One region of the Streptomyces sp. NPDC001828 genome, then DNA from elsewhere that is predicted to be linked to it. Evidence: riboswitches for the same ligand, from Rfam matches in the RefSeq annotation. Region 1 holds a riboswitch; each other region holds the start of a gene.

Region 1 (7,219 bases):
GGTCGGTGAGTCGCGCAAGGTCCTCGACCTGCTCCAGGCGTACGTCGTCCGGCCGGAGAACATCCTGCGCTGGCGCTGGTCGCCCAACCAGCTGGTCCTGTTCGACAACCGGATCACCCAGCACTACGCCATCGACAACTACGACGGGCTGCCGCGCCGCCTGAACCGCGTCACGGTCGCCGGTGACGTGCCGGTCGGCATCGAGGGCAAGGAGAGCTACTCGATCGCCGGTGACGCCTCGCACTACACGTCCGTCACGTCCGTATAGGGGAGCCGGCGGCGGGCGGGGCCAGGGCGGGGGCGACGTTCGGCGCCCCCGCCCCTCGGTCAGCCCGTGGCCGGGCGGTCAGCGGTCCCTTCAGCGCGGGGCCGGGAGCCGCCGGCGGGCCTCGCGGGCCGCCGCCGTCATCCGTTCGAGGGCCGGACGGACCTCGGCCCAGGAGCGGGTCTTGAGCCCGCAGTCCGGGTTGATCCACAGCCGGTCGGCGGGCACCGAGCGCAGGGCCCGGGTGATGAGGCGGGCCGTCTCGTCCTCGGGCGGGACGCGGGGCGAGTGAATGTCGTACACCCCCGGCCCGACCTCGCGCGGATAGCCCGCCGCCGCCAGCTCGTCCGCTACCCGCATGTGCGAGCGGGCCGCCTCCAGGCTGATCACATCGGCGTCCAGGTCGTCGATGGCGGCCAGGATCTCGCCGAACTCGGCGTAGCACATGTGGGTGTGGATCTGCGTGTCCGGCCGCACCCCGCAGGTCGTCAGACGGAACGCCTCGGTGGCCCAGGCGAGGTACGCGGGCCGGTCGGCCGCGCGCAGCGGCAAGGTCTCCCGCAGCGCCGGCTCATCGACCTGGATGACCGAAGTCCCGTTCCGCTCAAGGTCGTTGACCTCGTCCCGCAGGGCGAGGGCGACCTGGCGGGCGGTCTCGCCGAGCGGCTGGTCGTCCCGCACGAAGGACCAGGCGAGCATGGTGACGGGCCCGGTGAGCATGCCCTTGACCGGGCGGTCGGTGAGCGCCTGCGCGTACGCCGTCCAGCGGACCGTCATCGCCTCGGGTCGGGAGATGTCCCCGGCGAGGACCGGCGGGCGGACATAGCGGGTGCCGTACGACTGCACCCAGCCGTGCTGGGTCGCGAGGTAGCCGGTGAGCTGCTCGGCGAAGTACTGGACCATGTCGTTGCGCTCGGGTTCACCGTGCACCAGGACGTCGATGCCCGTCTTCTCCTGGAAGGAGATCACCTCGCGGATCTCGGCCTCGATCCGCTCCTCGTACGCCGCCTCGGCGATCCGCCCGGCGCGCAAGTCGGCCCGGGCGGTGCGCAGTTCACCGGTCTGCGGGAACGAGCCGATCGTCGTGGTGGGCAGCGCGGGCAGGCGCAGCTGGGCCCGCTGGGCGGCGGCCCGCTCGGGGTACGGCTGGGCGCGGCGGGAGTCGGCCTCGGTGACGGCGGCGGCCCTGGCGCGCACGGCCGGATCATGGGTGATCGCGGAGCTCGCGCGCGAGGCCAGGTCGGCCCGGTTGGCGGCCAGTTCGGCCGTGATGGTGCCGGTGCCCCCGGACAGGGCGCGGGCCAGCGTGGTGACCTCGGTCGTCTTCTGGCGGGCGAACGCGAGCCAGCGGGCGATCTGCGGATCGATGCCGCGCTCGGCGGCCGCGTCGAGGGGCACATGGAGCAGCGAGCAGGAGGGAGCCACGTCCACGCGGTCGGCCAGGCCGAGCAGGGTGGCCAGGGTGGAGAGCGACCTCTCCAGGTCGTTGATCCACACGTTGCGCCCGTCCACGACACCCGCGACGAGCCGCTTGCCGGGCAGCCCGCCCGCCGCCGCGAGGTCCGCCAGGTTGCCCGCGGCGGGCCCGGTGAAGTCCAGGGCGAGCCCGTCGACCGGAGCCTTCGCGAGCACCGGCAGGGCCTCGCCGAGCCGGTCGAAGTAGGAGGCGACCAGGAGCTTGGGGCGGTCGGTGAGGGCGCCGAGCTCGCGGTAGGCGCGGGCCGCCGCGTTGAGTTCGGCGGGGGTGCGGTCCTGGACGAGCGCGGGCTCGTCGAGCTGCACCCACTGGGCGCCGGCCGCGCGCAGATCGGCGAGCACCCGCGCGTACACCGGCAGCAGACGGTCGAGCAGGGTCAGCGGTTCGAAGTCGGCCGCCACACCGGGCGCGGGCTTGGCGAGCAGCAGATAGGTCACCGGGCCCACGAGCACGGGCCGCGCGGACAGACCGAGCACGAGCGCCTCCTTCAGCTGCCCGACCTGCTGGGAGGAGTCGGGGGTGAAGACCGTGTCGGGCCCCAACTCCGGCACCAGATAGTGGTAGTTGGTGTCGAACCACTTGGTCATTTCGAGCGGCGCCACGTCCTGGGTGCCGCGCGCCATGGCGAAGTACCCGTCCAGGGCGTCGGCCGCGAAGGCCGCCCGGTGCCGCTCGGGGACCGCGCCGACCATGACGCTGGTGTCCAGGACGTGGTCGTAGTACGAGAAGTCACCGGTCGGGACCTCGTGGATGCCGGCGTGGGTGAGCTGTTGCCAGACCGCCGAGCGCAGTTGGGCGGCGGTCCGCCTGAGCCCGGCGGCGTCGACGCGGCCCTTCCAGTAGCCCTCGATCGCCTTCTTCAGTTCCCGGTTCGGGCCTTGGCGGGGGTAGCCGTACAGGGTGGCGTGTGCCGCGGCTGCGGACTTCGTGGTCACGAGACTCTCCTTCGCGAGCTCTTCCATGGAGCGATCCCGGGACGGGACGAAGGACACGAAGGGACGACGACCGGGAGCACGGCCGGGGGGCCGCCTGCGGTGCGTACGCCGACCCGCCCTCGAGGTCACCGGAATCTCCGGGGGCGAACGGTCACCCACGGGCAGTGGCAGGTCTTCGGACTCGCGGGCGCGCCTCGTCACTGACGGGGCACCTACTGGCCGTCGCTTCCCGGACCCGGTCGGATCCAGTGCGTATGACGGCGGTCGTTCCCACTCACCGCTGCGGGGCAGTCCCGGATTCCCACCGGGTTCCCTCTTACGACGCATCCCGTCTGGCGGACGGGGCGAACCAGCTGCACCGCCAGCCTAGATCCTCGACCGCCGCCCCGGAAACCGCGTTCTCGCCCACCGGACGGTGAGGTGCGGCACGTCACGACGGGGTGAGCACCTGCCGGGCCAGGGTCAGCGCGGAGTCGCGCCCGTGGGCGAGGTCGTCCTCGGTGAAGACGGGGGTGCGCAGCCGGGGCGGGACGCCGGAGCCGTCGAAGGTGCGGCCGTGCTCGTCGAGGTACTTCTCGTTGGGCAGGATCACCGCCCAGTCCTTGGCCAGTGGCCGGAACATCACGTCGGAGAAGACCCCCTGGGTGTTCTCGCCGATGCGCGTCACCTCGGGGGCGCGGCCCATGAGCGCCTGCGCGAACGTCTCGGCCGCGCTGACCGAGCTGCCACTGGTGAGCAGCGCGACCGGCCCGGTCCAGCGCGGTGCCGCCGCCGGGTGGACGACGATCGGCTGGGGCCGGGTGAAGCGGGCCGGGTCGTCGGGGTCGTCGCGGGCCACCTTGCGGTACGCGGTGTACGCCCGGTCGGTGAGGCGCGAGGCGATCCGCAGCCCGAGCGCGTCGGACCCGCCGCCGTTGAGCCGGACGTCGATCACCAGGCCGCGCAGCGGACCGGCGCCCCGCGCCGCGTCGCGGGGGAGCAGCGCGTCCAGGGCACGGTCGAGCTCGGCCACCTGGTCCTGGAAGCTGCCGCTCTCCACGTACCCGTCGAAGGAGTCGACCCTCAAATAGCCGACGCCGCCCGGCAGTTCACCCACCACCAGCTTGCCCTGCCCGAAGGTCCTTGCCGGGGCGACGAGTTGGCGTTCGACGTTCGCCGCGGCGCGGGTGCGCAGGTCCGCGGTGGGCACCCGGGTGCCGGGCCGCAGGCCGAAGTAGACGGTCCTGCCCTGGTGGACGAGCGCCGTGTGGGCGTCGTGGAGCGGACGCATCATGTCGGTGAGGATCTGCTGGAGCCGGGCATCGGTGGTGTCCGGCGTGATGAGCGGACGGTAACGGTCCCTGACCGCCTGCCAGTTGATGCCCTTCGCGGCGAAGAACGGATAGTTCTCCGCGAAGGTCGCCCAGAACCGGTCGAACACGGCGAGCGGCCCCTCGGCCGCGGGCTGCCGACACCGCTCGGGCAGCGCGGAAAGCCGGGCCAGATGGCGTACGCCGGCCGCGTCGTCGAGCGCGAGCACCGCGTGCTCCCGGCCATCGGGCGTGAAGGTCATCGACGCGACCGAGTCCTCGCCGTACCGGATCGCCCCGCCCGCGCCGGGGCGTCCCACCTGCTGGGCCGTGACCGCACCCGGCAGGCAGCTGACGCGGGTGGTGTCATACGTCGTGAACCTGCCGTTCGCGACCGTCACCAGGGTGCCGTAGCCGTCCATCCGCCACACCCCGTCGAGCCGCCCGGGACCCGCCGCCGACGCGGGGGCCGCCCCGGCCGCACCCACGGTCATCGCCAGCGCCACCCCGATCGCCGCCGCCCTGGCCACCGTCCGTACGCCCGCCGCCCGTACATCCACCGTGTGCACCTTTCCCCGTCGTCCATGCTCGCCCTCGACGCTAGCGGCCGCCCCCGTGCCGCACATCCACCACGCCGGCCGGCCGTGCCCTCCCTGAGGAGGAGTTCTCCATGGTCAACAGGCACCTGCGGAGGATCGACGCCCTAGGCTGCCCTCTGGCATCAGCCCCGACCCCAGGAGCGCACATCGTGTTCGACCCCGCACCGGAGCACCCCTACCCCGACGCCACGCAGCCGGACGCCGCACCCGCCCCGCACGCCCTGCTCGTGCCCGTGCTCGGCTTCCTCGGTACCTGGCACGGCCGGGGCGAGGGCGGATACCCGACGCTGGACGGGGACTTCGCGTACGCGCAGGAAGTCACCTTCAGCCACGACGGCCGCCCGTTCCTGCGGTACGAGGCCCGGGCCTGGCTGCTCGACGCCGACGGCGCGCCGCTGCGCCCGTCGGCGCGCGAGAGCGGGTGGTGGCGACTCCAGGCCGACGGGCGGATCGAGGCCCTCATCACCCAGCCCACCGGCATCGCGGAGATCGCGGTCGGCTCCGCGACCGGAAAGTCGGTCGACCTCGCCACCCACGAGGTGGCCATCACCCCCACCGCGAAGCAGGTGGACGCCACTCGCCGTCGCTACGAGCTGACCGCCGAGGACACGCTGACCTACGCGCACGACCTCGCCGCGGTCGGCCGGCCGCTGCAACACCACCTCTCGGCCCGACTGCGCCGCCGCGGCTAGCGGGGGCCGGTACGGCCCGGCGGCGACGGGCCCACCTCCGCGACGCCCCGCCCCCTCGACTCCGCCTTCGCGGCCCGGGTTTGGCTCTGGCCATGTTGGCTACCCGGTGTGATGAGGCCTCCACAGGCTCCCCATCGCGAGACGGACGAGAAGAGGACAGGTCTGATATGAACAATCGGCTGGGATTGGGGCTCGCGGTGGGCGCGGGCTATCTGCTCGGACGCACCAAGAAGGCGAAGCTCGCCTTCGGCATCGGGACACTGGTCATGGGCAAGCGCCTGCAGCTGAGCCCGCGGGCGATCGCGGACTTCGCGGCGGCGCAGCTGGCCGACAACCCGCAGTTCAAGGAGATCGGCGACCAGCTCCGGGAGGACCTGCGCGGAGTGGGCAAGGCGGCCACGGGCGCGCTGCTCAACCGGCAGATCGAGGGAATCGCCGACCGGCTGCACGACCGTACGCTGGGTGTGCAGGACCGCATATCGGGCGTGGTCCCCGACGTGACCGGCTCGGCGCGGGACGAGGAGCCCGAGGAGGACGAGGAGGCGGACGAGCGGCCCGCCAGGTCGGCCTCCAAGTCGTCGTCCGGTTCCTCCGGCCGGGGCTCGGCCACGGGCAGGGCGTCCGGCCGGGGTTCGAGCCGAAGTTCCAGCAGGGCCTCCGACTCGGAGGAGGACTCCTCCGACAAGCCGCGCTCCACCGGCAGGACCGCCACCAAGTCCGCCTCCGCCAAGGCCACTTCGGCCAAGAAGGCCACCAAGACCGTACAGCGGACGGCCAAGCGGGCACCGGCCAAGAAGACGGCGAGCCGGCGCGGCGGCCAGGGCGGTGAGGACCGTGGCTGAGTCGAAGAACCCGCTGAAGCAGAGTCCCGCGGTCGACCACCTGAAGTCGGAACTCCAGGGCTATCTGCTCGCCCAGGGCGAGCGGCTCCTCATGGGTGTGGGCCACAAGCTCGGCGAGACCACGGGCAAGCTCAACGACATAGCCGAGGGCAACAGCCCCGGCTTCGCCAAACTGGCCCTCGAAGGCGGCCGCAAGGTCGCCGAGGGCAAGGGCCCGGTCCGGGCCGCCGTGGAGATGGGCGCCTCGCACCTCAAGGACAGCGCCAAGGAGATGTTCAAGAATCTCGGCGGCAAGCGCAAGAAGGGCGGCGGCGGCCGCAAGCCGACCGTCATCCTGGAGTCGGTGGACGTGGGCGTGCCGGTGCGCGAGGCCTACGACCAGTGGACCCAGTTCCAGTCGTTCGCCACCTTCGCCAAGGGCGTCAAGAGCGCCACCGTCGCCGACGACACCACATCGGACTGGAAGGTCAAGGTCTTCTGGTCCAGCCGCAGTTGGAAGGCGCACACCACCGAACAGGTGCCGGACGCGCGCATCGCGTGGACCTCCGAGGGCGCCAAGGGCAGCGTCAAGGGCGTCGTCACCTTCCACCCGCTGGGCGAGAACATCACCCGCGTCCTGCTGGTCATGGAGTACTACTCCAAGGGGCTCTTCGAGAAGACCGGCAACATCTGGCGGGCCCAGGGCCGCCGGGCCCGGCTGGACCTCAAGAACTTCGCGCGCCACATCGCGCTGCGCGGCGAGGCCGAGGGAGGCTGGCGCGGCGAGATCAGGGACGGCGAGGTCGTCGTCAGTCACGAGGACGCCGTGGCCGAGGAGGAAGAGCGCCAGGAGGCGGAGCGGTCCGGCCACGAGGACGACGAGGGCGAGCCCACGGACGAGACGCGGGACGAGGACCAGGACCTGGAGCGGGACGAGGACGAGCCCGAAGAGGACCAGGGCCCTGAACAGGAAGTGGAGCAGGAGGACCCCGAGGCCGAGCCGGAAGAGGAGTACGAGGACGAGGCCGAGGGCGACTTCGAGGGTGAGTACGAGGACGAGGAAGAACCTGAGGCGGAGTACGAGGACGAGCCGGAAGGGGAGGCCGTGGACGAGCCGGAAGGGGAAGTCGAGGACGACCCC
Region 2 (7,219 bases), on a different contig from region 1:
TGGTGCTGAAGCCGCCGACGTAGGCGGCCCGCGCGGAGGCGACCGCGGACAGCTCGTGGGTGCGGCGCGCGCCCATCTCGATCAGCGGGCGCCCGCCGGCCGCGGCCGACATCCGGGAGGCGGCGGCCGCGATCGCGGAGTCGTGGTTGAGGATCGAGAGGATCACGGTCTCGAGCAGCACGCACTCGGCGAAGGAGCCCTCGACCCGCAGGATCGGCGAGCCCGGGAAGTAGACCTCGCCCTCGGGGTAGCCCCAGATGTCGCCGCTGAAGCGGTAGGAGGCGAGCCACCGCAGGGTGGGCTCGTCGACGATCCCCCGGTCGCGCAGGAAGCCGAGCACGTCCGCGTCGAAGCGGAAGTTCTCGACGGCGTCCAGGACGCGCCCGGTGCCCCCCACCACGCCGTAGCGCCTGCCCTCGGGGAGGCGGCGGGTGAAGACCTCGAAGACCGAGCGCCGGTCGGCCGTGCCGGCCTTCAGGGCGGCCTGGAGCATCGTGAACTCGTACTGGTCGGTGAAGAGCGCGGTCGACGGCACGTCCACCGGCAGACCGAGGTCCGGGGCATTCACAGCGAGCCACCTCGCCCTTTCGTCCGGGCCGGGCACACGCCGGCCGGGGATCCGGTAATGGGCCCCGAGAGCTGGGGCCTGGGGGGATGCTACCCCGAATACTCGTCACTCTGACGATTTCTAGGGTCCGTTTGTGCGATGACCGGCCCCGGGTGGCAGCATGGAGGCCGTGGCTGTCATTTCCGGGGGCCACTCCCGGGACCCCGGGAGCCGCGCTTCCCGGGCGTAACCCCCGGACCCCCGGCAGAGAGAAAAAGGTCGCCCAGAGTCGTGAGCGTCGCCCCCGTAGAGATCGAACGCCCCGAGTCGGCGGAGTCGGACCTTCCCGTCGCCGAGCCCGACGTGCCCTGGGTGACGCTCGTGCACAACGACCCCGTCAACCTGATGAGCTACGTCCAGTACGTCTTCCAGTCCTACTTCGGCTACTCGAAGGACAAGGCCCACAAGCTGATGCTCGACGTGCACCACAAGGGACGGGCCGTGGTCTCCAGCGGCAGCCGCGAGGAGATGGAACGCGACGTGCAGGCGATGCACGGCTACGGCCTGTGGGCCACGCTCACCCAGGACCGCGGCTGATGGCCGGGCACTTCGAGGCGCTGCCCCGCGGTGGCGCGGCCGTCGCGCTCGACGAGGTCGAGATCGCCATCCTGCGCTCGCTCGCCGTCCAGCTGCTCGAACTCATCGGGCCGGGCGACGAGCCGGCCGAGGACGAGGACCCGCTGGCCGCCCTGTTCGCCGAGGGACCGAGCGAACCGCCCGCCGACCCGGCGCTCGCCCGCCTCTTCCCCGAGGCGTACGCGAGCGAGGAGAGCGACGAACTGCGCGCCAAATCAAGCGAGTTCAGGCGGTTCACCGAGAACGACCTGCGGGCCCGCAAGCGCGCCGACGCCCTCGCGGTCGTCCACTGCCTCGACGGCCTGACCCCGAAGGGCGACGGCGGTGCCGTCCTGAAGCTGACCGCCGAGGACTCACGGCACTGGCTGGGCGCGCTCAACGACCTGCGGCTGACCATCGGCACCCGCCTGGACGTGACCGACGAGGACGAGAGCGGCGAGCTGTACCGGCTGCCGGACGACGATCCGCGCAAGCCGATGGTGATGGCGTATCTGTGGCTCGGTGTGCTGCAGGAAACACTCATCGAAACGCTCATGCCCTGAGCGATCGGCCTCTGGAAGGCCGTTCGCTCAGCGGACGCTCAAATCCGTATAACGATCCCATCACCACATCGACCTGCTTTGTCATGTCGAGGGACTTTTGTCCGCTTCTTCCTGTGGTCCCCGTCACAAAGGCCACTGGGGATCACCCATAAGGCCGTGATAAATCTTCACGACCACCCGGGGACGCCACCCATGTTCCCGGGGGCGCTTCGACCGGCTGACCGCCGGTGGCACTCCATCCACATCCGGGGGGATCAGGACCTGATCCGTCGCTTCGTGACCGAGGCGGGCGGGTCAGCATGGAGAAAGGCGCACCACCATGACCTCAGCGCAGGTCGACAAGCACGACGACCGTCCTGCCGGCAATGAGGCCGCGGGGACCGCCCACGGCGCGGGCGAAGGCTCGGGCGAGGGATACCAGCGGGGCCTCGGGGCCCGGCAGATCCAGATGATCGCGATCGGCGGTGCCATCGGCACCGGCCTCTTCCTCGGCGCGGGCAAGGCCATCTCGAAGGCCGGCCCCAGCCTCATCCTGGCCTACGCCATCGCGGGCCTGGTCATCTTCTTCATCATGCGCGCCCTCGGCGAGCTGCTCATGTACCGCCCGGTGTCGGGCTCCTTCTCGGAGTACGCCCGTGAGTTCGTCGGCCCCTTCTGGGGCTTCGTGACCGGCTGGACGTACTGGCTCTTCTGGGTCGTCACCGGCATCACCGAAGTCACCGCGGCCGCCCAGTACATGTCCTTCTGGACCCACGGCACCATCCCGCAATGGGCCTACGCGCTGATCTTCACGCTCATCCTGTACGCCGTGAACCTCATCTCCGTGAAGCTCTTCGGCGAGCTGGAGTTCTGGTTCTCGATGGTCAAGGTGACGGCCATCGTCGGCATGATCCTGATCTGCGCCGGCATCCTCACCGTCGGCTTCTCGGACGCGGCGGACACCGCCACCGTCGCCAACCTCTGGAGCGACGGCGGGTTCTTCCCCAAGGGCATCGGCGGCACGCTGATGACCCTGCAGATCGTGATGTTCGCCTTCCTCGCCGTCGAGCTGGTCGGTGTGACCGCGGGCGAGTCCAAGGACCCCGAGAAGACCCTGCCCAAGGCCATCAACACCGTGCCGTGGCGCATCGCCGTCTTCTACATCGGCGCCCTGATCATGATCCTCTCGGTCGTCCCGTGGCACGAGTTCCAGCCGGGCGTCAGCCCCTTCGTCGCCGCGTTCCAGAAGATGGGCCTCGGACTCGGTGCGGGCATCGTCAACTTCGTCGTGCTGACCGCCGCGCTCTCCTCCTGCAACTCGGGCATGTACTCCACCGGCCGCATGCTGCGCGACCTCGCGCTCAACGGCCAGGGCCCGAAGGCCTTCACCAAGCTCACCAAGAGCGGCACTCCGCTGATCGGCACCACGGTCTCCGCCGCCCTGATGCTGGTCGGCGTGTGGATCAACTACGTGGCGCCCGGCAAGGCCTTCGACTACGTGGTCTCCTTCGCCACCATCTCCGGCATGTGGGCCTGGATCATGATCCTGGTCTGCCAGATCCGCTACCGCCGCCAGTCGGACGCCGGCGCACTGCCGAAGTCCAGCTTCCGCGCCCCCGGGGCCCCGTACACCAGCTGGTTCGCGCTGCTCTTCATCTTCATGGTCATCGTGATGATGGGCATCGACAAGGACTCCCGCGTCTCGCTCTACTGCGCGCCGCTGTGGGCCCTGATCCTGGGCGTCTCCTACCTCGTCCTGCGGGCCAAGAACCCCGAGAACAAGGCGTTCGCCAAGCGCGACTAAGTCTCCGACCAGCACGTTCTCACCATGCGGGCCGTTACGTATCGCACCTCGATACGGGACGGCCCGCATGCTTATCCTTGCCGACATGCTGACCATCACCCAGGCCCTGTACGACCAGCTCGTCGCGCACGCCCGCGCCGACCACCCCGACGAGGCGTGCGGTGTGGTCGCGGGCCCGGCCGGCACCGGCCGCGCCGAGCGCTTCATCCCGATGCTGAACGCGGCCCGGTCGCCCACGTTCTACGAGTTCGACTCGCAGGACCTGCTGAAGCTCTACCGCGAGATGGACGACCGCGACGAGGAGCCGGTGATCGTCTACCACTCCCACACCGCGACCGAGGCCTACCCCTCCCGCACCGACGTCACCTATGCCAATGAGCCCGGCGCGCACTACGTCCTGGTGTCGACGGCGGACACGGACGGAGCCGGGGAGTTCCAGTTCCGCTCGTACCGCATCGTGGACGGCGTGATCACGGAGGAAGACGTAAGGGTCGTAGAGGCCTACTGACGGATACGCGAGCCCGGTGATCCCGCATACTGTGCGTACGCACTTTTTGATCATCGGGCGGCAGGGCCCAGGAAGCCGGTGCGAATCCGGCACGGTCCCGCCACTGTGACCGGCCCCGTGGCAAGCGCCCCGGAGCCGGAAGCCAGGAACTGACCTGCCGCCTTCTCCCGACGACAGGGGACGTGGAAATCCCCTTGGAGGAGCTCAGCCATGCTCTGGCGCCGTGCGGCCCTGGCCGCCGCCCTGCTGTTCCCGCTCGCCGCGTGCACCACCCAGGCGAAGCCCGAAGCCGGCGGCGCCACCGCCCCCGGCTTCCCCTACACGGTCACCAACTGCGGGGTGACGACGACGTTCACCGCGCCCCCCAAGCGGGCGGTGACGATGAACCAGCACGCCACGGAGGTGATGCTGGAGCTGGGCCTCGCCAAGTCCCTTGCCGGAACCGCCTACTTGGACGACAAGGTGCTGGCGAAGTACGCGGCGGACTACCGCTCGGTGCCGGTCCTCGCCGCCGAGTACCCCTCGTACGAGAAGCTCCTGGCGGCCAACCCGGACTACGTCTACGGCGGCTACGCCTCGGCGTTCGCCGCGAACGAGGGGCGCGGGCGCGAGGCGCTCGCCAAGAGCGGCATCAAGTCCCGCCTCAACGTGGAGAACTGCCCCAAGGGGGCGGCGACCACGATGGACGACGTCTACCAGGAGGTCCGCGAGGTGGGCCGCACCTTCGGCGTCGGTGACCGCGCGGAGTCGTGGATCCGCTCGGCCGAGACCACCAACGAACGCACCCGGTCGGCGCGCAAGGACAAGGCGCCCACCCCGGTCTTCGTCTACGACAGCGGCGACAAGACGGCGTTCACGGTGGGCGGCAAGGGCATAGGCAACGACATCGTGACCCGCGCGGGCGGTCGCAACGTCTTCGCGGACGACCTGAAGACGGCCTCCTTCGGCGACGCGAGCTGGGAGAACGTGGTGGCCCGCGCCCCCGAGACCATCCTGATCCTCGACTACGGCGGCACGAGCGTCGACGCCAAGAAGAAGCGGCTGCGCGACGACCCGGCCCTCGCCTCCGTCCCCGCCGTCAAGAACAACCGCTTCGCCGTCCTGCCCCTCTCCGACATGGTCACCGGCGTCCGCGCGCCGGACGCGGTCGCCAAGCTGGCCGCGCAGCTCGGGGCGGGGGAGTGAGCGGTGCCGCCGTCGCCGCGGGCCCGCTCGTGACGGCCCGTTGGCGCTACTCCCTCGTCCTCGCGGGGCTCACGCTGGTGCTGGTCGCCGGCGCCGTCGCGGGGCTCGCGCTCGGCTCGGTGCGGATCCCCGCGGGCCAGGTCCTCGCGATCGTCGACGGCAGCGCCGAGCCGAGCCCGTACCGCACGATCGTCCTGGAGGTCAGGGCGCCCCGCGTCGTGCTCGGCGCCCTCACCGGTGCCGGGCTCGCCGTCATCGGGACCGTGCTCCAGGCCCTCGTGCGCAACCCGCTCGCCGACCCGTTCCTGCTCGGCGTCTCCAGCGGCGCCTCCGCCGGAGCCGTCGCCGTGATCGTGCTCGGGGTCGGGGCCGGAGTGGCCACCACCGTCGCCCTGCCGGCCGCCGCCTTCGCGGGCGCGCTCGCCGCCCTCGTCCTCGTGTACGCCCTGGCCCGGCGCGCGGGCTCCATGACGGGCGGCCGCCTGGTGCTGGCCGGCGTCGCCGTCTCGTACGTCCTGTCGGCGCTCACCAGCCTCATCCTGGTCACCTCGGCCAGCGCCGAGCACGCCCAGGAGGTCCTGCACTGGACGCTCGGCGGACTCGGCGGCGCCCGCTGGGACATGCTCGCGCTGCCCGCCGTCGCCCTCACCCTCGGCACGCTCGTCCTGATCGCGCTCGCCCGCCCGCTCGACCTGCTCCTCGTCGGCGAGGAGGGCGCGGGCGCCCTCGGCCTCGACACCGGCCGCTTCCGCGCCGGAGTCTTCGTCCTCGCCTCCCTGCTCACCGGCGTCCTCGTCGCCTACACCGGGGCGATCGGCTTCGTCGGCCTGATGGTTCCGCACGCCGCCCGCATGGCCGTCGGCGCCGCCCACCGCACCCTGCTGCCCGTGGCGGCCCTCGGCGGGGCCGCCTTCCTGGTCCTCGCCGACCTCGCGGCCCGTACCGTCGCCGCCCCGCGCGACATCCCCGTCGGCGTCCTCACCGCGCTCACCGGCGGCCCGTTCTTCCTGTGGATGCTGCGCGGCCACGGCACCCGCACGGAAGGCGGCCCCGCATGACGACCCTGCGCACCGAGTCGCTCTCGTACACCACGCCCCAGGGCCGCACCCTGCTCCACGACATCACCCTTGGCGCCGCCGACGGCGAGACCGTCGGCCTGGTCGGCCCCAACGGCAGCGGCAAGACGACCCTGCTCCGCTGCGTCTACGCCGCCCTGCGCCCGACCGCCGGACGCGTCCTGCTCGACGACGCCGACCTGCACGCGCTGCCGGTCAAGGCCCGCGCCCGGCGCATCGCGACCGTCCCGCAGGACGCCGACGCGGGAGGCATCGAGCTGACCGTCCGCGAGATCGTCGCCATGGGCCGCTCCCCGCACCACCGCTTCTGGGAGGCCGACACCACCGCCGACCACACCCTGGTGCGCGAGGCGCTCGCCCGCGTCGGCATCGCCGGCCTCGCCGACCGCCCCTTCCCGTCGCTGTCCGGCGGCGAACGCCAGCGCGCCCTGGTCGCCCGGGCCCTCGTACAGCAGCCGGACGTCGTCGTCCTGGACGAGCCGACCAATCACCTCGACATCCGCTACCAGCTCGAAGTCCTTTCCCTGGTAAGGGAGTTGGGCACGGTCAACCTGCTGGCCCTGCACGACCTGAATCTCGCCGCGTACTACTGCGACCGCGTCTGCGTCCTGGCGGCCGGCCGCATCGTCGCCTCGGGGCCGCCCGCCGACGTGCTGACCGCCGACCTGCTCGGCGCGGTGTACGGGGTGAACGCCGAGGTGAGCGTCCATCCGGTCACCGGCGCGCCCACCGTCGTCTACCTGCCGCCGACCGGCGCCCGGGTTCCGCCGGCATCCGGGCTGCCCACATCCTGAGCGGGATCCGTCCGGCATGCGAGATCACATTCCGGGAAGCGGACCGGGAATCTATACGATGACCCCATGGTTTCGAACGACGTGAGCGACAAGACGCCGAGCAGCGGTCCCGCCCTGCTGCTCGTGGCGCGGCTGCACGTCGACCTGT
Region 3 (7,219 bases), on a different contig from region 1:
CGAGGGCGGAGCCGACAAGGACGGCGACCCCCAGCAGCACGACAAGCTCAAGACCGAGCACACGTTCCTCCCTCTGACACAGTGGTGCCCTTACTGTGCCGTGCCCCCGCGCGGAAGCCGGCCCCGTCGACCGGGTGTCGCCCGGGCCGGGTCACGGCAGCCCCCGCAGCTCAGACCCCCATGGCCGCTTCGGCGGCGGTGACCGTGTCGTAGACCCGCAGGAGCTCGTCCGCCCCGGTCACCTGGAAGATCTGCCGCAACGCCTGGGGCACACACGCAAGGACCAGCACCGTCCCGCTCCCGTCCGCCCGCCGCCACACATCCAGCAGCATGTCCAGGCCGACCGAGTCACAGAACTGGACCCGCGACAGGTCCAGCACGACGAAGCGCTCGCCCCGGGAGAGCAGTTCCCTGAGCCGCGGCCGGAACACCGGAGCTGTCACGTAATCCATGTCGCCGCCCACTCGGGCCACCAAACAGCGACTTGAGGCGATCGTCTCGACCCGAGGGGCAGGCACCACACTTTTCCCGACCGGCGCGGCAGGAGACACCGCAGCGGAATCTCGGCCGGAGCCTACCCACCCCCCTACCCCGCCCCGGGCCCCCCACCGCATCCCCACGCGATTACCGGCGCCCCCGCCCCGAAGCACGGCTACCAGCGCTGCGCACCGGGCGCCGGGCACGCCGCCGTGGTCGGGCTCAGCTGCCGTAGCGCAGCGAGATCGTGTCGCCCAGGCTGATCACGGTGTCACGGTTGGCGCCAGCGGCCGAGGCGCCGTCGACACTCGCCTTCCACGTAGAACTACCGCTGTTCGCAAGCCCGTTGACCGACGTGATGATGCCGCTTCCGCTACCGGGGGTGACGGAGGTGACACATCCGGCGGGGGTGGCGGCGCTCGTCGCCGCGTCCAGCACCGCGCCCAGGGTGAGGGTCGCGGCGGTGGGGGTGACGGCCACCGAGCAGACCTTGAGCGAGCTGCCGGTGTCCACGGTCAGGGCCAGCTTGGACGTGGTGCCCGTGGTGAAGCCGGAGGTGGCCACCCACTGCGGGGCACCGGTCGTGGTGGGGACCGGCGGTGTCGCCGTGAAGCCGCCGCCCACCACGGCGCGCAGGCCGTCGATGGAGGCATAGGCGGACGGCGAGGTGTCGCTGGGCTGGTACTTGAAGCCGCCGCCGGGCTTGAACTGCTGGGCGATCAGGAAGTCCACGGGGGTCTTCCCGGCCTTCGTGAGGAAGTCACCGGTCTGGGGGTTGATGCCGCAGGCGTTCAGGCCGGAGACGGCCCAGCCGTTGGAGTCGGTGTTGACGCCGAACATGGCGTCGAAGGCGCCGGAGGTGTTGATGAGCTTCGACTTGAGGAAGCCCTTCGCCTTGGTGATGGCGGGGTCGGTGGCCGGGACGCCGGAGACGCACAGGGAGGCCATGGTGGCGCCGGTCATGTCGATGTCACTGGCCGCGGCGAGTGCGGTCGGGTCGCCCTCGGCCTTGCTGAAGTTCCAGCCGCCGTCGTTGTGCTGGTTGGCCCGTACGGTGGTGACGGAGGCGTTGAGGAGCGTCTGCGGGATGCGCTGGACGCCGGCTTGCGTCCTGGCGCCGCCGAGCGAGAGCAGCGCGAACACGGTCCCGTTGAAGTTGCTCGACGCACCCCAGTAGCCGGGGGCGGAGTTCTGCCAGTACGCGTAGGTGTCCGCGATGAGGTTGCGGTTCGCCGAGACGCGGGCCGGGTCGATGCCGGCCGAGTAGGCGTTGACGATGCCGCGTTCGTAGTCGGTCACGACCGGCGAGGTGCTGGGCCACGCGGGAGTGGCGAGGAGGTTGCGGTAGACGGCGCGGGCGTTCTTCGTGGTGTCGCCGCCCGGGGTGACGTCGACGGCGGCGGTGCCGGCCGCGGCGAACGCGGAGAAGGCCCACTCGTTGGAGAGTCCGGCGCCGGCGTAGGAGCCGTCGGCCGCCTGAAGTGATCTGAGGTAGCTCACGCCGTTGGTCTTGGCGGTGGCTATCTGCGCGGGTGACGAAGTGGCGGAGGCGGGCACGGCCGTGAGCGCCAGGGCGCTCAGCGAGCAGGCCGCCGTCAGCAGGGCCCGGCGGGAAACGCGGGTGGAGGTCATGTCGGGTACTCCCGGGGAGAGGGGACGCCGACCGGTCCGCCGCGTCCGTCCCCTCGCACGAGGACGCCCGGCGCGCGGCAGCAGGCCGTCGTCCGAGCGCGTGGTCGACTTCCTTGATGTGACTGCCGTACGGGTCTTCGGGCTCGCCCCGGCCCCCGGCCGGTCCACACCGTTGCGCGTCAGCTCTGGATTCGCACCAGATTCCCCCATGCGGCAGCACCGGACGCTACCCCAACCTGCCGCGACTGCCCACCACTTGACTGTCTTGCCGGACTTGTGTTCTGATCCGCCCGATTCTCTTGTCAGTTCCGGGGGAAGCCGGTCGAAATCCGGCGCTGACCCGCAACCGTGGATTCGGTGGTACCTCAAGTACCCACCGGACAAGCCGGATTACCCGGACTGACTCAAGCAACAGACGCCGTCGCGGACTACGGTGTGGTGCGGATCGGCCCCTGTTCCAGCGGCGGGGCCCCTCTCCCATGCAGAACTCCGTTGCGGGTGAAGCAGGGGGTAACGGTGGGACACACCAGCAGACCAGGCCGAGGCATACGGGCCAGATTCGCCTCCGCGCTGTGCGCGGTCGCACTGACGGTCGGTGGCGGGGTGTCCTTCCTCGCCGGGGCCGCACCGGCGGCAGCCGATCCCCTGGGCGACTGCACATCCGTCAAGGGCGCCGTCGTCGCCGTCGACTTCGGACACTGGGGCGGCGGAGTCGTCCGTGGCTGTGACGCCACCCCGACCACCGGCTACGACCTGCTGCACGAGGCGGGCTTCACGACGACCGGTACCGAGCACGACGGCCCCGCGTTCATCTGCCGCCTCGGAAATGCCAAGTTCGATACGGGTACGCAGTACCCCACGCCGGATCAGGACGCCTGCAAGCTCACGCCTCCGGCCACGGCCTACTGGTCCTACTGGATCGCACCGCCCGGCCAGGACTACTGGACGTACAGCCCGCTGGGCGCGATGAGCCAGCATCCCAAGGACGGCTCCGTCGAGGCGTGGGTCTTCGGCCCCACCGACCCCAACGGCACGAGCGGCGGCCCCTCCTTCACGCCCGCCCAGGTACGCGCTCAGGGCCAGAGCGACCCGGGCGACCATCCGCCCGTCGTCGAGCCCGCCGAGGTCAACCTCACGGCCGCGGCCGGCTGGCTGAAGGGCCTGCTCCACGACGGCGACCACATCTACGACGAAGGCAGCTCCGCGCCCAACCTGTACCAGACAGCGCGCACGGCGCTCGCCCTCGCCGCGGCAGGCGGCAGGAGTGACGCGCTCGACCGGATGACCACGTATCTCGCCGCGCACACCGACGAGTTCGCCTACCTCAACGGTGTCGGTCAGGCGCCCAGCCCCACCGGCGCCGCGCTGCTCGCCCTGCTGGCCGAGAGCACCGAGCACGACCCGCACGCCTTCGGCGGCCACGACCTGCTAGGTGACCTCACCAAGAGCATGTGCACCGCCGAAGCACTGCCCGACTGCGTCGGCAAGGGCGACTTCCCGGCGGTCGGCGACGTGGCGACCCAGGCCCTCGCGGTCCTCGCACTCCAGCGGGCCGACGCCCCGGTGCCGGCCGACGCCCTCGCGCGGATCGCCGCCCATCAGTGCAAGGACGGCGGCTTCGGCCCCACCCTGCTGCGCGCCGGTGAGACCTGCTCGTCCAGCGACCCGGCCACCACCCCGTACGCCACGGTCGTCCTCCGGCGCGCGGGCGGTCACGACGACGCCGTCGCGAGCGCGCGCAAGAACCTGCGCGCGGCCCAACTGCCCACCGGCGCCTTCGGCGCCTATCCCGGCGTCACCACCGGCGACGTCACCGCGACCGGCGAAGCAGCGCAGGCGCTGCGGCTGCTCGGCGACACCACCCGCGCCGACGCCGCCGTCTCCTGGCTCGGCCGGCAGCAGACGAAGGCCGGCGGCTTCGGCTTCGACGAAGGCGCGACCGACCCGGAGATCTACCCGACCTGGGGCGCCGTCATCGCGGGCGCGCGGACCGACCTGGCGACCCTCACCACCACACGGACGGCCCCGCCCACCACTCCGCCCACCAAGGACCCGACGACCCCGCCGTCCACGGATCCGAGCACGAAGCCCACCGGTCCCTCCCCCACCGGCTCGGCGCCTCCGTGGGCCAAGGGCGAGGGTCCCGACCTCGCCAAGGGCTCCGCTTACCTCACCGACGGCTCGCGGCTGAAGCAGGGCCACTTCTACGAGAACGTCGCCGGCACCGGCTTCGCCGACTTCGGACTGACCATCGACGGGGCCTACGCCCTCGCGGCGACCGGCACCGACAACGCGGCCCTGCGCGGCATCGTGGACTTCCTCGACACCAAGGGCAAGGACGGCGCCACACCGGCACGGACCATCAACGAGTGGACCGGCGTGGGCACTTCGCACGCCGCAGGCGGCTCCATCGGCAAGGTCGCCGTCCTCGCGCAGTCCGTCGGACGCGATCCCAGGGCCTTCGCGGGGCACGACCTCATCGCCGCGCTCGGCCAAGCCGTCTGCGCGGCCCCGAGCACGGGCTCCGACAAAAGCTGCCCAGCGAAGGGGGCCTACCGCTACGCCCCGTCGGTGTTCGCCCAGTCCCTCGGCGTCATCGCCCAGCTGCGCGCGGGTGAGAAGGCCGCGGCCACCGAGCCCGTCGCCTACCTGGAGAGCCTCCAGCACAGCGACACGGGCGCCTGGCCGAGCCTGATCCCCTCGACCGGCGACTCCGAGGTCGACTCGACCGCGATGGCCGCCATGACCCTCGACCTCGTCAAGGACGACAAGGCGAAGGCCGCCGTCACCAAGGCTCTCGCCTGGATCGCGAGCAAGCAGCTGCCGGACGGAGGCTTCAAGGGCGCCTCGGGCGACTCGGTCAACTCCGCGGCACTCGCTGTCCAGGGGCTGTCCCTGGACGCGGCGAAGTACGGAGACCAGATCAAGAAGGCACGCACGTTCCTGGTCGGCCAGCAGAACAGTGACGGCGGTTTCAACGTCGCGGCCGACGGCCAGCGGGGCTCGGACGTCCGCGCCTCCACCCAGGCGCTCGGCGGGGCGATCGGCACGTCCTTCGGCACGCTGACGCGAGACCTGAGCGGCACGAAGGCGCAGGCTCCGGGCACGTCCGCGAGCGGTTCGACACCGGCCGTCGTCACCCCGGGCGGCGACGGCTCCGGCTCGTCCGGTGGCGGCGCCCTGGCGTCAACCGGCGTGCAGACGGGCGGACTTGTTCTCGCTGCGGTGCTGCTGTGCCTCGCCGGGTGGCGCACGGTCGTCGTCGCCCGGCGCCGGGCGGCCGCGGGAGGCAGGCGATGATCGCGCGCATACCTCGGGCCGTCGCCCGCGCGGCCGGCGCTCTGGCACTCGTGGTCGGCGCGCTGACCGCGGTGGCCCACCCGGCCGCCGCCGCGCCCCAGCCCATGGGGCAGTGCACCACCTCCTCGGGGGCGGTGCTCGCCGTGGACTTCAGCAAGTGGGGCGGGCCCGTCTACCGCTCCTGCGGAACCACCCCCACCACGGGGTACGAACTGCTCAACCAGGGCGGCTGGCGCACCACGGGCACCGGCCACGACGGCCCGGCGTTCATCTGCCGCATCGGCTACAGCGGCTACCAGGGCGGCAAGCAGTTCCCGCCGCCCTCCCAGGACGACTGCGTCCTCACCCCGCCGGCGTCCGCCTACTGGTCGTACTGGCACGCCGACCCGGGCGCCAACACCTGGGAGTACAGCCAGCTCGGCGCGATGCTCTACAAGCCGAAGCCGGGCAGCGTCGACCTGTGGATCTTCGGCGGCACCAACGTCGAGGGCACCGAAGGACGCCCGGCGATCTCCCCGGACCAGCTGCGTGCCCACAACGCACAGGCCACCGGCGGCGCCGTGCCGCAGGGCTCCGACGCGACGAAGAAGGCCGACCCGCTCCCTCCCGGCACCGACACCGGCCCCGCACCGGAGCACCCGGCCACCCCGTCGCCCTCGGCGTCCAGCGCTTCACCGACGGCGTCCCCCGCACCGTCCGCGTCACCATCACCGTCCGCCTCGGCAAGCGCCGAGGCCAGTGCCGCACCCTCGCCCAGTACCGGTACGAAGGTGGTCAACGCGGCACCGGCGGCCGACGCCGCCCATGATCCGGGATCGATGACACCGATCGCCCTCACCGCGGGCCTGGTGCTGCTGATCGCCGGGGGCGGCACCTACGCGGCCCAGCGCCGCCGCAGACGGTCGGAGTAGCCGCATGAACGCGCCCGCCAGAGCGCGCCCGTCCGTGTCCGGTGCCGCACCGGACACGGACGGGCGCCGCCTGCCCCGCACACTGCACCCCATGGCCTGGTGGGTGTGGGCCCTGGCCCTGGCCACCGCCGTCAGCCGCACCAACAACCCCCTGCTGCTGATCCTGGTCCTCACGGTTCTCGGCTACGTGATCACCATGCGCCGCACCGAGGCGCCCTGGGCCCGGGGCTTCAAGTACTACCTGTACCTGGCGGTTTCGGTCGTCGCGATCCGCGTGGTCTTCCGGGCCCTGTTCGCCACCGGCATCACCCCGCACGACCACTTCCTCTTCTCGCTCCCCCACATCCCGACTCCCGCCTGGTACGCGGGCATCCAACTCGGCGGCCCCGTCTCGCTGGAGGCCCTGCTCTCGGCAGCCGTGGACGGGCTGCGCCTGGCCTGCATGCTGTGCTGCATCGGCGCCGCCAACACCCTGGCCAACCCGAAGCGGGCGCTGCGCGTCCTGCCCGGCGCCCTCTACGAACTCGGTGTCGCGGTCACCGTGTCGATCAGCGTGGCCCCCCAACTGGTGCAGAGCGTCCAGCGGGTGCACCGGGCACGGCGCCTGCGCGCCGGCCGCACCAAGGGGCTGCGCGCGCTGCGCGGCATCGTCGTCCCCGTCCTCGAAGACGCCCTGGAGCGCTCGCTGCGCCTGGCCGCGGCCATGGACTCGCGCGGCTACGGCAGGGCCGGGAGCGCGACGAAGCGCTCCCGCCGGCTGACCGGGCTCCTCCTCCTGCTCGGCATGTGCGGGCTCTGCTCGGGGGCGTACGGGCTGCTCGACGCCACCGCGCCCAAGCTGCTCGGCTTTCCCTCCATGGCGGTCGGCGCGCTGCTCTGCATCGCGGGGCTGCGGCTCG

The links. A riboswitch is a leader RNA that binds a small molecule or an ion and turns the genes downstream of it on or off. The one in region 1 is predicted to bind cobalamin.
Region 2: linked by a shared signal. The riboswitch ahead of ACFYZA_RS18580 (ABC transporter substrate-binding protein) and the one ahead of metE (5-methyltetrahydropteroyltriglutamate--homocysteine S-methyltransferase) in region 1 are both predicted to bind cobalamin.
Region 3: linked by a shared signal. The riboswitch ahead of ACFYZA_RS23155 (prenyltransferase/squalene oxidase repeat-containing protein) and the one ahead of metE (5-methyltetrahydropteroyltriglutamate--homocysteine S-methyltransferase) in region 1 are both predicted to bind cobalamin.

Annotation. Positions count from the first base shown of each region.
Region 1 is NZ_JBIATV010000011.1:84,293-91,511, reverse strand. Features, by position in the region: gene ACFYZA_RS27745 (TauD/TfdA dioxygenase family protein) at 1-268, shown strand, start outside; gene metE (5-methyltetrahydropteroyltriglutamate--homocysteine S-methyltransferase) at 359-2,677, opposite strand; cobalamin riboswitch at 2,826-3,046, opposite strand; gene ACFYZA_RS27735 (S41 family peptidase) at 3,108-4,526, opposite strand; gene ACFYZA_RS27730 (FABP family protein) at 4,715-5,257, shown strand; gene ACFYZA_RS27725 (DNA primase) at 5,425-6,099, shown strand; gene ACFYZA_RS27720 (SRPBCC family protein) at 6,092-7,219, shown strand, end outside.
Region 2 is NZ_JBIATV010000006.1:38,748-45,966, forward strand. Features, by position in the region: gene ACFYZA_RS18555 (nicotinate phosphoribosyltransferase) at 1-568, opposite strand, end outside; gene clpS (ATP-dependent Clp protease adapter ClpS) at 839-1,144, shown strand; gene ACFYZA_RS18565 (DUF2017 domain-containing protein) at 1,144-1,725, shown strand; gene ACFYZA_RS18570 (amino acid permease) at 2,045-3,508, shown strand; gene ACFYZA_RS18575 (Mov34/MPN/PAD-1 family protein) at 3,594-4,016, shown strand; cobalamin riboswitch at 4,058-4,193, shown strand; gene ACFYZA_RS18580 (ABC transporter substrate-binding protein) at 4,227-5,201, shown strand; gene ACFYZA_RS18585 (FecCD family ABC transporter permease) at 5,198-6,259, shown strand; gene ACFYZA_RS18590 (ABC transporter ATP-binding protein) at 6,256-7,071, shown strand; gene ACFYZA_RS18595 (putative leader peptide) at 7,138-7,219, shown strand, end outside.
Region 3 is NZ_JBIATV010000008.1:238,753-245,971, reverse strand. Features, by position in the region: gene ACFYZA_RS23170 (Na+/H+ antiporter) at 1-61, opposite strand, end outside; gene ACFYZA_RS23165 (STAS domain-containing protein) at 171-614, opposite strand; gene ACFYZA_RS23160 (hypothetical protein) at 700-2,109, opposite strand; cobalamin riboswitch at 2,241-2,316, opposite strand; cobalamin riboswitch at 2,369-2,526, shown strand; gene ACFYZA_RS23155 (prenyltransferase/squalene oxidase repeat-containing protein) at 2,626-5,409, shown strand; gene ACFYZA_RS23150 (hypothetical protein) at 5,406-6,320, shown strand; gene ACFYZA_RS23145 (energy-coupling factor transporter transmembrane component T) at 6,325-7,219, shown strand, end outside.